One region of the Tolumonas lignilytica genome, then DNA from elsewhere that is predicted to be linked to it. Evidence: riboswitches for the same ligand, from Rfam matches in the RefSeq annotation. Region 1 holds a riboswitch; the other holds the start of a gene.
What was found. Region 1 has a riboswitch for thiamine pyrophosphate ahead of thiB (thiamine ABC transporter substrate binding subunit). Riboswitches for the same ligand answer to the same signal wherever they lie in the genome.
Positions count from the first base shown of each region.

Region 2: another riboswitch for thiamine pyrophosphate. It lies ahead of thiM (hydroxyethylthiazole kinase); the one in region 1 lies ahead of thiB (thiamine ABC transporter substrate binding subunit).

Region 1 covers NZ_AZUK01000001.1:2,540,487-2,545,460, reverse strand. Annotated here, with positions in the region: gene H027_RS0111810 (ABC transporter ATP-binding protein/permease) at 1-1,033, shown strand, start outside; gene H027_RS0111805 (hypothetical protein) at 1,000-2,004, shown strand; gene H027_RS0111800 (PilZ domain-containing protein) at 1,971-2,264, opposite strand; TPP riboswitch at 2,396-2,487, shown strand; gene thiB (thiamine ABC transporter substrate binding subunit) at 2,559-3,557, shown strand; gene thiP (thiamine/thiamine pyrophosphate ABC transporter permease) at 3,557-4,974, shown strand, end outside.
Region 2 covers NZ_AZUK01000001.1:1,475,320-1,480,293, forward strand. Annotated here, with positions in the region: gene H027_RS17565 (Ig-like domain-containing protein) at 1-87, shown strand, start outside; gene H027_RS0106900 (TolC family protein) at 141-1,649, shown strand; TPP riboswitch at 1,749-1,841, shown strand; gene thiM (hydroxyethylthiazole kinase) at 1,889-2,692, shown strand; gene thiE (thiamine phosphate synthase) at 2,689-3,324, shown strand; gene thiD (bifunctional hydroxymethylpyrimidine kinase/phosphomethylpyrimidine kinase) at 3,321-4,121, shown strand; gene H027_RS18295 (bifunctional diguanylate cyclase/phosphodiesterase) at 4,161-4,974, opposite strand, start outside.

The DNA of each region.
Region 1 (4,974 bases):
AGCAGATTTCCGTTTTTCTCTGGTTCGTATGCGCGAAAATGCCGAAGCCATCGCCCTGTATCAGGGATCTCAGGAAGAAGGTGGATATCTGCGTAACCGCTTCCTGCAGGTGGTCGATAATTTCTATGCTCTGATGAAACGTCAAAAAGTACTGGGCTTTTTTACCCTGGGCTTTAATCAGACCGCAGTGATTTTCCCTGTGGTGTTAGGCGCTCCACTCTATTTTGCCAAGCAAATCACCCTGGGCGATTTGATGCAGACGTTGTCTGCATTTGGCATTGTGCAAGGTTCCATGTCATTGCTGATCGACAACTATACCGATTTGGCCCGCTGGAAATCGGTCGTCGACCGTCTTGCTACTTTTGAACAGGGCTTGCAGCAGGCTGAAAATCTGCCTCGCCTGCAACCCGAGAAAACGGGTCATGCATTGCAACTGCAGCAGGTTGGCATCACTCAACCAGATGGCACCTGTCTGATGGAAAATGCCAACTGGCAACTGACAGCGGGCGATTCATTATTGATTCAAGGCCCGTCAGGCTGTGGCAAATCAACATTGCTGCGTACCCTGGCAGGGTTATGGCCGTTTGCCAGCGGCAAAGTGAACTATCCTGAAAATAGCCAGTCGCTGTTCCTGTCACAAAAACCTTACCTGCCGCTGGGCAGCCTGCGTCAGGCGTTGAGCTATCCATTGGCCGAAGTCAGCAATACCGAAGCGGCCAGAGTGTTGCAGCTCGTCGGCCTGGAAAAACTGACCGCCCAACTGGACAATGTGGAAATGTGGGGACAAATCCTCAGTCTCGGTGAACAGCAGCGCGTCGCCTTTGCCCGCATACTGCTGGTTGAACCCAATGTTCTATTCTTAGATGAAGCCTCTTCGGCGCTGGATGAACAGAGTGAAGCCGAGCTCTATCAATTGCTGCGTAAAGAGCTGCCGCACACCATCATCGTCAGTGTCGGTCATCGCAGCACATTGCAACCGTTCCATGAGAAGACCCTGTTATGGCAAGCAAACGGACAATGGCAATTCGCCTGATCCCGCTGTGTTTAGCACTGGCGTTGCTTAACGGCACAGCCAGTGCGCAACAACAAGCCTTCTCGCGCGAAGGCCTGCAACTGCATTATGTCTGGAAATACGATAATGCATCGACTCAGGCCTTTACGCTCACGTTACCTGCAGAGACCGCCTTACCACCCTGGAGTGCATGGCGCTCTGCGCAGGCAGATGCGTTTGTATTTCAGCAATTGGTGCGTGATGCCCGGGAACAGTATCCGGATGTCAGCTTCCGTTTTCGTCAGACGGCCGACGGTGGCCGGGTTGATTATCAAACCAGCGACGAAAAGCTGCTCCCGCAGATCAAAAGCTGGCTGGCACAGCAACAATCCACGCTCTTCAATGCCTATCTGGATCAGCACTACTATAAACGGCATGGCGGTAACGACAGTCATTTAATCCGACCTGATCATGTCCGGATCGCGGCCGACAGCAGCCCTGAATTACAGGAAATCGCACAGACGCTACAACGAGTCATCGTCGCGTCTGCCACAGAAGAACAGAAAAAGCGCTATCCGAACGATGAAAAATCGCTGGTGACAGCCGGTCTGTTAGATTTTGTGCAATCGATTCCTTATGACCCCCTGCAATCCAGTGATGGTTTGCGAGGCGTGACGTTTCTGATGCCGGAGCAGGTGCTGGCACAAAATCGTGGCGACTGTGATAGTAAAAGCGCCCTGATGATGGCCTTACTGGCAGCGCTTTATCCCGACTTGCCACAAGCGATTGTGTATATTCCGGATCACGCTTTATTGGCCGTTGCGCTTCCTGCTTATAGCGGAAATGAAGAGACAGTTGCTATTGAAGGGCAGCCCTTTCTGCCCCTGGAGGTTACCGGCCCGGCCGAATTGGCACCCGGTGTATTGGGAGAAAAAAGTCGTCTGTATCTTCGCAGCCATGAGTATCAATATGAGCGTTTTCACCCGACAGTGACAAATTCGACCCCTAATTGAACTATCTCATCGATCGTTTCCAACCTCACTATTTTGGCATCGGCAACAAAAGGCGGTAATGCATTGCTGTTCGTCGATAAACTCACACTCAGGATTTCCTCCAGCGTAAACTGAGTATCGGTCTCCACCTCAATGGCCATGCCGTTGGCGCTGAGATCCCGGCAAGTAGCGAGAATATGTTCAGAACCGCGAATCAGAGTAACAGGCGCATTGATCACCATACGCATGAAAGTGCGTCGTTCGCGGGTGGTTGTCAGCATAGTTATCTCCTTGAATAGGGGTTAGAAAACGTTTTCAACTTCGATATATTTAATCAGGTATAGTAAAAACCTAGCATCACTCCATTATTACGTCACTGGTTTTACGGCCATTTCGTTACTAAAATAACAATGTTTCTCAAACGGGGTGCGGGCGTCCGCTGAGATCATACCCGGTGAACCTGATCCAGTTCATACTGGCGTAGGGATTTGAGAGTGGCGCATTCATCCTTCGGCCATGCTCAGAAATTGACGCCTGCACAACCGCTACCTACACAGATATAAATGGAGTATAGCATGCGTCATTTTGGGTCATGGCTTCTGACCGCCGTCTTACTAACCGGCTCGACACTCGTTCAGGCCGCCGAATCCAAACCGGTATTGACGGTTTACACCTATGATTCCTTTGCCAGTGACTGGGGGCCGGGCCCGAAAGTCAAACAGGCCTTTGAAGCTGAATGTCAGTGCGAACTGAAATGGGTGGCACTGGAAGATGGCGTGGCGATCCTGAATCGTCTGAAGCTGGAAGGCGCTCATACTAAAGCCGATGTGGCGCTGGGAATGGATGAAGGTATGCTGGCTGATGCGCGGAACAGTCAATTATTTACCGCTCACCATGCGGATCTGAAAAGTTTGAGCCTACCCGGTGGCTGGCACGATGAGACCTTTTTGCCGTTTGATTACGGCTATTTCGCGTTTGTCTATGACGGGAATAAGCTGCAACACCCTCCGCAAAGCCTGAAGGAGCTGGTCTCTCGCAACGATCTGAAAATCATTTATGAAGATCCTCGGACCAGTACCCCCGGACAAGGATTGCTGATGTGGGTGAAAGAGGTTTATGGCGATCAGGCTCCCGCGGCCTGGGAGCAACTGGCGAAAAAAACGCTGACCGTCACCAAAGGCTGGAGTGAAGCCTATGGCATGTTTTTGAAAGGACAAGCCGATCTGGTGCTCTCTTACACAACCTCGCCGGCCTATCATCGTCTGGCGGAAAACAAACAGCAATATCACGCGGCCATGTTCAGCGAAGGTCATCTGCGTCAGGTTGAAGTAGCAGCACAATTGAAAAATGCCCAACAACCGCAATTGGCGCAGCAGTTTATGCAGTTCCTGCTGACAGATCGTTTTCAGAAATTAATTCCGGAAGGTAACTGGATGTATCCCGTGACAAACATTCCACTGCCTGATGGCTTTAACCAACACGAAACGCCAGCGAAAACGTTACAGATCGACCCGCAGAAACTGGGCGAACGTAAACGCTGGATCAAAGAGTGGTTACAGGCTGTCAGTCACTGATGCGGCGGCGTTTCTGGTGGTGTTCTGGCTCGTTGGTGGCCGCACTGATTTTATCGGTCACACTGGGCCCGTTGACGGCTTTGCTGGCCCAGCCGGAAACGACCTCCGTTCAGCTCTGGCAAGACAGTTATCTGCTGCATGTGGTCTGGTTCAGTCTGAAACAGGCCACACTCTCCACACTGCTGAGTTTATGTCTGGCGATACCGCTGGCGCGTGCGTTGTTTCATCGTCAATTCCCCGGCAAGACATTGCTCTTACATCTTTTCGGCTTATCGCAGGTATTACCGGTCATCATAGCCTTGTTCGGGCTGGTCGCAGTACATGGTGCACAAGGCTGGCTGAGGCAACTGGCGTCATGGGCTGGGCTGACATTGCCCGATTATTTGTTTGGCCTCTCCGGCATTCTGCTGGCCCACGTCTTTTTTAATATGCCGTTGGCGACACGCTGGCTGGTACAGTCGCTGGAGCAGATCCCTCACAATTACTGGCGGCAGGCAGCACAACTCAACATGACAGAATGGAGCCGTTTTCATTTGTTGGAATGGCCTGCCATGCGCCGATTGTTGCCGGGGTTGGCGAGCCTGATCTTTATGCTCTGTTTTACCAGTTTCACCATCGTCATGGCCTTGGGCGGCGGGCCGCAGGCCACCACACTGGAGGTTGCCATTTATCAGGCGCTGCGCTTTGATTTTGATCTGGCCGCCGCCGGACAACTGGCCTGCTGGCAGTTGGTGCTGGGCACCATCGTGGTCGCCTGTTATGGCTGGCTGAAACCTTCATCACCCCATCTGACTACCACCTCAGGCCAGTATGTGCGCTATCAACCCCATGCGCTGCTTCCCGATTTGTTTGCATTATTGACGGGGTTGGCGCTGTTTCTGCCCCCACTGCTGGCTATTTTCTGGTATGGACTGCAAGCCCTGCTTAACCAAAGCTGGCAGCAGTCGCTGCTGTTACAGACAACCCGGCAATCGTTGTCCATTGCCGCTTGTGCCGGACTCCTTGCGTTAAGTTTCAGTATCGGGCTGTTACTCACCGGTCAGCATTTAAGTGTGCGTCTGCACTCCCCGCAGTGGGGACGACTCCTTGCCGGCACCGGTTCCTTGATTTTGCTGATCCCGACATCAGTACTCAGTACCGGCTTGTTTATTCTGCTACAGGCACGCGTTGATCTGTTTGCGCAAGGGTTCTGGTTGGTGATCTTGCTGAATGCACTGGCAGCCCTACCTTATACGCTGCGCGCCTTACAAGAACCGATGCAAGATCTGCTGGTTCGCTATGACCGGTTAGCCGACAGTCTGGGGTTGTGCGGAATGTCGCGGCTGCGCTGGTTGGAATGGCCGCTGCTTTGCCGCCCAGCCGGACGCGCTCTGGCTCTGGGCATGATTTTTTCGTTGGGCGATCTGGCCGCGATTGC
Region 2 (4,974 bases), 1.1 Mb from region 1:
CAATTAAGTGAATTAGATCTGTATGAACATCAGCAACTGGCCGCCATCGAAGCAGCATTACTCAACTTGAAACAACAACCCGTTTAGAACTACAGACGGCAAAAAATGACCAAAATAGAACAGGGATAAGGAATTAAAATATGCAGAGAAGCGCTAAATTTTTCAGTATCAGCTTGATTGCATTATTCATCAGTGGTTGTGCAGTCTCCACTAAGCCGATTGACCGAATGCAAAGTGAACAACGCTCTTATGCTGATTTAGGGTCGATGTTTAGTAATCAGGAGCCGGTAACCGCCCCGATAACCTTATATGATGCAACTGCCAGAGCGTTAAAATACAATCTGGAAGCCCGCCTGAAAGTCATGGAAGAAGCGCTGGCGCAGAAACAGGTGGATTTATCTCACTTTGATCTGTTACCCAAACTGGCCGCCGAAGCCGGTTATGTCGATCGCAGTAATACCAGTGCATCCAGCAGCGAAAGTGTGCTCAGCGGCACCCAGTCACTTGAACCATCCACTTCGCAGGATCGCAATCGCCGGGTTGCTGACCTGAACATGGTTTGGAATGTGCTGGATTTTGGTGTCAGCTATGTCACCGCTCAGCAACAGTCTGATCAACGCTGGATTGCCGAAGAGCGTCGCCGCAAAGTTATTCATACCATCGTTCAGGACGTTCGCTCTGCATACTGGCGAGCCGTCGCCGCAGAGCGTTTACTCAGCCGGATTGATAAACTGATTGATCGGGTCAATATGGCCAGAGAAGCCAGTCAGCGGATGACGACACAACAAGTTGGCGACCCGATTGAAGCGCTAAGTTATCAACGCGCCTTGATTGATGCCACCCGGCAATTAGAAGAACAACGGAAAGCGCTGTCATTGGCAAAAACCGAACTGGCAACCTTGATGAACCTGCCGTTAGGGACCGATTACACATTAGCATTACCTGATGAAAATGCACTGCCAGAGCCCGCTCTGACAATGGATCTTAGCAAACTGGAAAAAGCCGCGTTAATCAGCCGTCCTGAATTGCGGGAGCAGGACTACCAAGTTCGGATCAGTGCTGCCGAAACCCGCAAAGCCATGCTACGTATGCTGCCAGGGCTAGAATTCTCAGCCGGTGGACACTATGACAGCAATTCCTATCTGGTGAATCAAAGCTGGGCCGATGCCGGTGTAAAAGTCACCTGGAATCTATTCAACCTGTTTTCGGGACCCACGGCGGAAAAAGTAGCCAAAGCTGGCGAATCGGTGGCGGAGGCGCGTCGTCAGGCGATGTCGATGGCCATCATGGCGCAGCTTTATGTCGCCAACGCGAACTTCAATGAAGCCCTGCGCCAGTATCATACTGGCGAAGAATTGCAAAAATTGGATGATAAAATCGTCGGCCAGCTACGCAATCGCTACAAAACCGGCGGTATTGGTGAGTTACAGCTGATCCAAGGAGAACTCAACGCCGTCAATACCTCATTGCGTAATGATTTGGCTTACGCAGAGCTACGTAATGCTTACGGCCAGATTTTTGCCACAGTGGGGCTTGATCCGTTACCCAAACTCCAATCTTCCGACAACCTGACGACCATCAGCAAGGCGTTGGAACAATCTGAGCAGAATTGGGAGCATGGCGATATCAGCGCCTTACAACCACAATAAATTTATCATCCTCTGGAACAACCGATGTTTATCCTGCCATTTTGAGCGATGAACATCGGTTTGATTGACAGTAACGCCTCCTCGCCGCCAGAATGCATATGAATGTGACCGGGGTGCCGCCATGCGGCTGAGAGATACCCGCACCACCTGATCTGGATCATGCCAGCGTAGGGAGTTCACGACGGCGCTGCCGTCCTCCTTCTGCTGCGCATTTTGTCTGCCATATTGAAGGAGGACTTATGCCGCAAGCGCTACCTGCAACAACGGTTGCCACTCATCTTGAACATTTCCGCCGCACCGCACCTTTAACTCATGTGATTACCAACGATGTGGTGACGGGCTTTACCGCGAATGTATTGCTGGCATTGGGTGCTGCCCCTGCCATGATCACGGCACCGGAAGAAGCCGGTCGTTTTGCCGCGATCGCTTCTGCATTGTCCGTCAATGTCGGAACGCTGACGTCTACACAAGCGGCCACGATCCGTATTGCTGTTGATGCGGCCAATCAGTCAGGAACACCTTGGGTCTTAGATCCTGTTGCCGTGGGCGTTTTACCTTACCGCACCGACCTGTGCCGTGAATTATTACAAAAACAACCCGCCGCCATTCGGGGAAATGCCTCTGAAATCATGGCGCTGGCCGGTTTATCGGCATCCGGTAAAGGGGTCGACAGTGCCAACCAGAGTGAGCAGGCGATTGATGCCGCCATAACACTGGCCAAAACCAGCGGAGCCATTGTTGCGGTAACCGGTGAAATTGATTACATCACCGATGGTGAAAACACAGTCAGTGTGAAAGCGGGTGACCCCATGATGACGCGCGTCACCGGCACCGGCTGTGCCCTTTCCAGCGTGGTTGCCGCTTTTGTCGCGGCCGCGGAACCGGAACGCCGCTTAGAAGCCGTGGCCAGTGCGTGCGCCGTCATGGCGATTGCAGGACAGCGCGCGGCTGCGAAAGCGAAAGGCCCGGGCAGTTTTGTTCCTCTATTTTTGGATAACCTCTATCTGTTGGATGCCGAGACCATCGCTGAGGCGCTGGCATGAAATTCGACCTTTCCCTTTATCTGGTGCTCGACCCGGTCATGTGCGGCGGATTTGATGCGGCCATCCGCCTGACCCAACAGGTGCTTGATGCGGGAGTAACCACTCTCCAATTACGCGCCCCACAATGGAAAAAGCGGGATTGGCTGCATCTCTCCTACCGGATCATGCCGCTGTGCTGTGATGCTAACGTGGCGTATTTGATCAATGACCATATCGATATCGCTCTGGCCTGCGATGCCGACGGGGTACACCTTGGCCAGGGCGATTTGCCGCTGGCCGTCGCACGTCAATTGCTGGGGCCGGATAAGATTCTTGGATTATCGATTTCTCAATTGCAGCATCTGCAGGGCGAGGATTGTCTGCTGGCCGATTATCTCGGTGTCGGCCCCGTGTTCCCGACCGGCACCAAACAGGATGCCGACCCTGCCATTGGTTTGGCGCAATTCCGTGACTGGCGAAAACAGGTGGAACAACCGGTCGTGGCCATTGGCGGGATCGGTCTGCCGGAGACCGCTGATATCATCCGGGCAGGTGCGGATGGTATTGCCGTGGTTTCCGCCATTTGTGCCGCAAGCGATCCGGCTGCCGCCAGCCGGACATTAGGACAACGCATTCAAGAGGCCCGAGCATGATCCCACACGCCCTAACAATTGCCGGCTCGGACAGTGGTGGCGGTGCCGGGATCCAGGCCGATCTGAAAACCTTTTCGGCGCTGGGGGCCTACGGCATGAGCGTCATTACCGCCCTCACCGCCCAGAATACGCAGGGTGTGCAGGCTGTTCATGCAATACCGACTGAATTTATTGCGGCACAGTGCCAGGCAGTGTTCAGTGATATCCGGGTCGACTCTGTCAAAATCGGTATGCTGGCCGATAGTGCTATTATCGACGTGGTGGCCGATGCCATCCAGCAATGGCAACCGCCCTGTGTGGTATTGGACACGGTAATGATCGCAAAAGGCGGTCATCGTCTGCTCGCCGATGCCGCCATTGATGCCTTGCGTCAGCGCTTGTTACCGCTTGCCAGCATTGTAACGCCCAACTTGCCGGAAGCCGCGGCTCTCTTGGGTTGTGACGAGGCCACCAGCGAGAGCGCCATGGTGGCGCAAGGACAGGCGTTATTGAAGTTGGGGTGTCAGGCTGTGCTGATGAAAGGTGGCCATCTGGCTGACCAGCTTCAGAGCCCTGACTGGTTGCTCACGGCGGATGCGATCCTGCCGTTTCCTGCACCTCGAATTCCGACCCGGAATACGCATGGCACCGGTTGTACGCTCTCCGCCGCCCTTGCCGCACTCTATCCCCGTTATCAGAACTGGCCGGAAACCCTCAGCCATGCCAAGCAGTGGCTCTCCGGAGCCTTATCACATGCCGATGATTTAGCGGTTGGTCACGGGATCGGTCCGGTACACCATTTTTATCAATGGTGGTAAGAAGACATTTGGCAGAATGGGGCTTCCCCGTTCTGCCATTTATTCCTGCTGCTGATGCGCCACCAGCCAGTGCTGTAACGCCTCTTCTGCCATTGGCACGGCAAACATGAACCCTTGCATCTGGCGATAGCCAATCTGTTTCAAGCGCTCGAATTCAACCTGATTCTCGACCCCTTCTGCGATCAGTGACATGTTCATGCTGGAGGCCATGTCGAATACGACCCGCGGCAACGACATATCGCCTTCACTCATCATCACGATGAAAGAGCGATCTAATTTCACAGTATCAAACGGCAGATCGCGCAAGCGGGCCAGCGAAGAGTAGCCAGTGCCAAAATCATCCAAATGCAGGCTGACACCCGCCGTGACAAACTGACGCATGGTTTGCCCGACCTGTTCCGGATATAACAACATCGCACTCTCGGTCAGTTCAATGGCCAATGCCGAACATGGCAAACCATGTGCGCTCACTTGCTCAAGCAGCGACGACGCGAGCTGGCGATCGGAAAATTGCATGGGCGAAATATTCACCTGCAGTTTCAGATTAGGCACATTCTGGCGGAATTTCGTTAATGCCTTGAGTCCTTTATCCAATAATTGGGCTGACAATTGCTGAATCAGGCCCAGATCTTCGGCTAACCGAATAAAATCTGCCGGCTGAACAAAGTGATCTTCCCACTGCCAACGTGCCAGCATTTCCACCGCCAGCACTTGCCCCGTCTGCGTATCCAGTACTGGCTGAAAATAGGGTTCAATCTCTTCTTTCTGTATCGCCTGCCGCAATGCCTGTTCCAGTTGCATTTGCTCAGAGGCGACCCCGCTCATGCCTTTTTCGTACAGAGAAATACAAGAC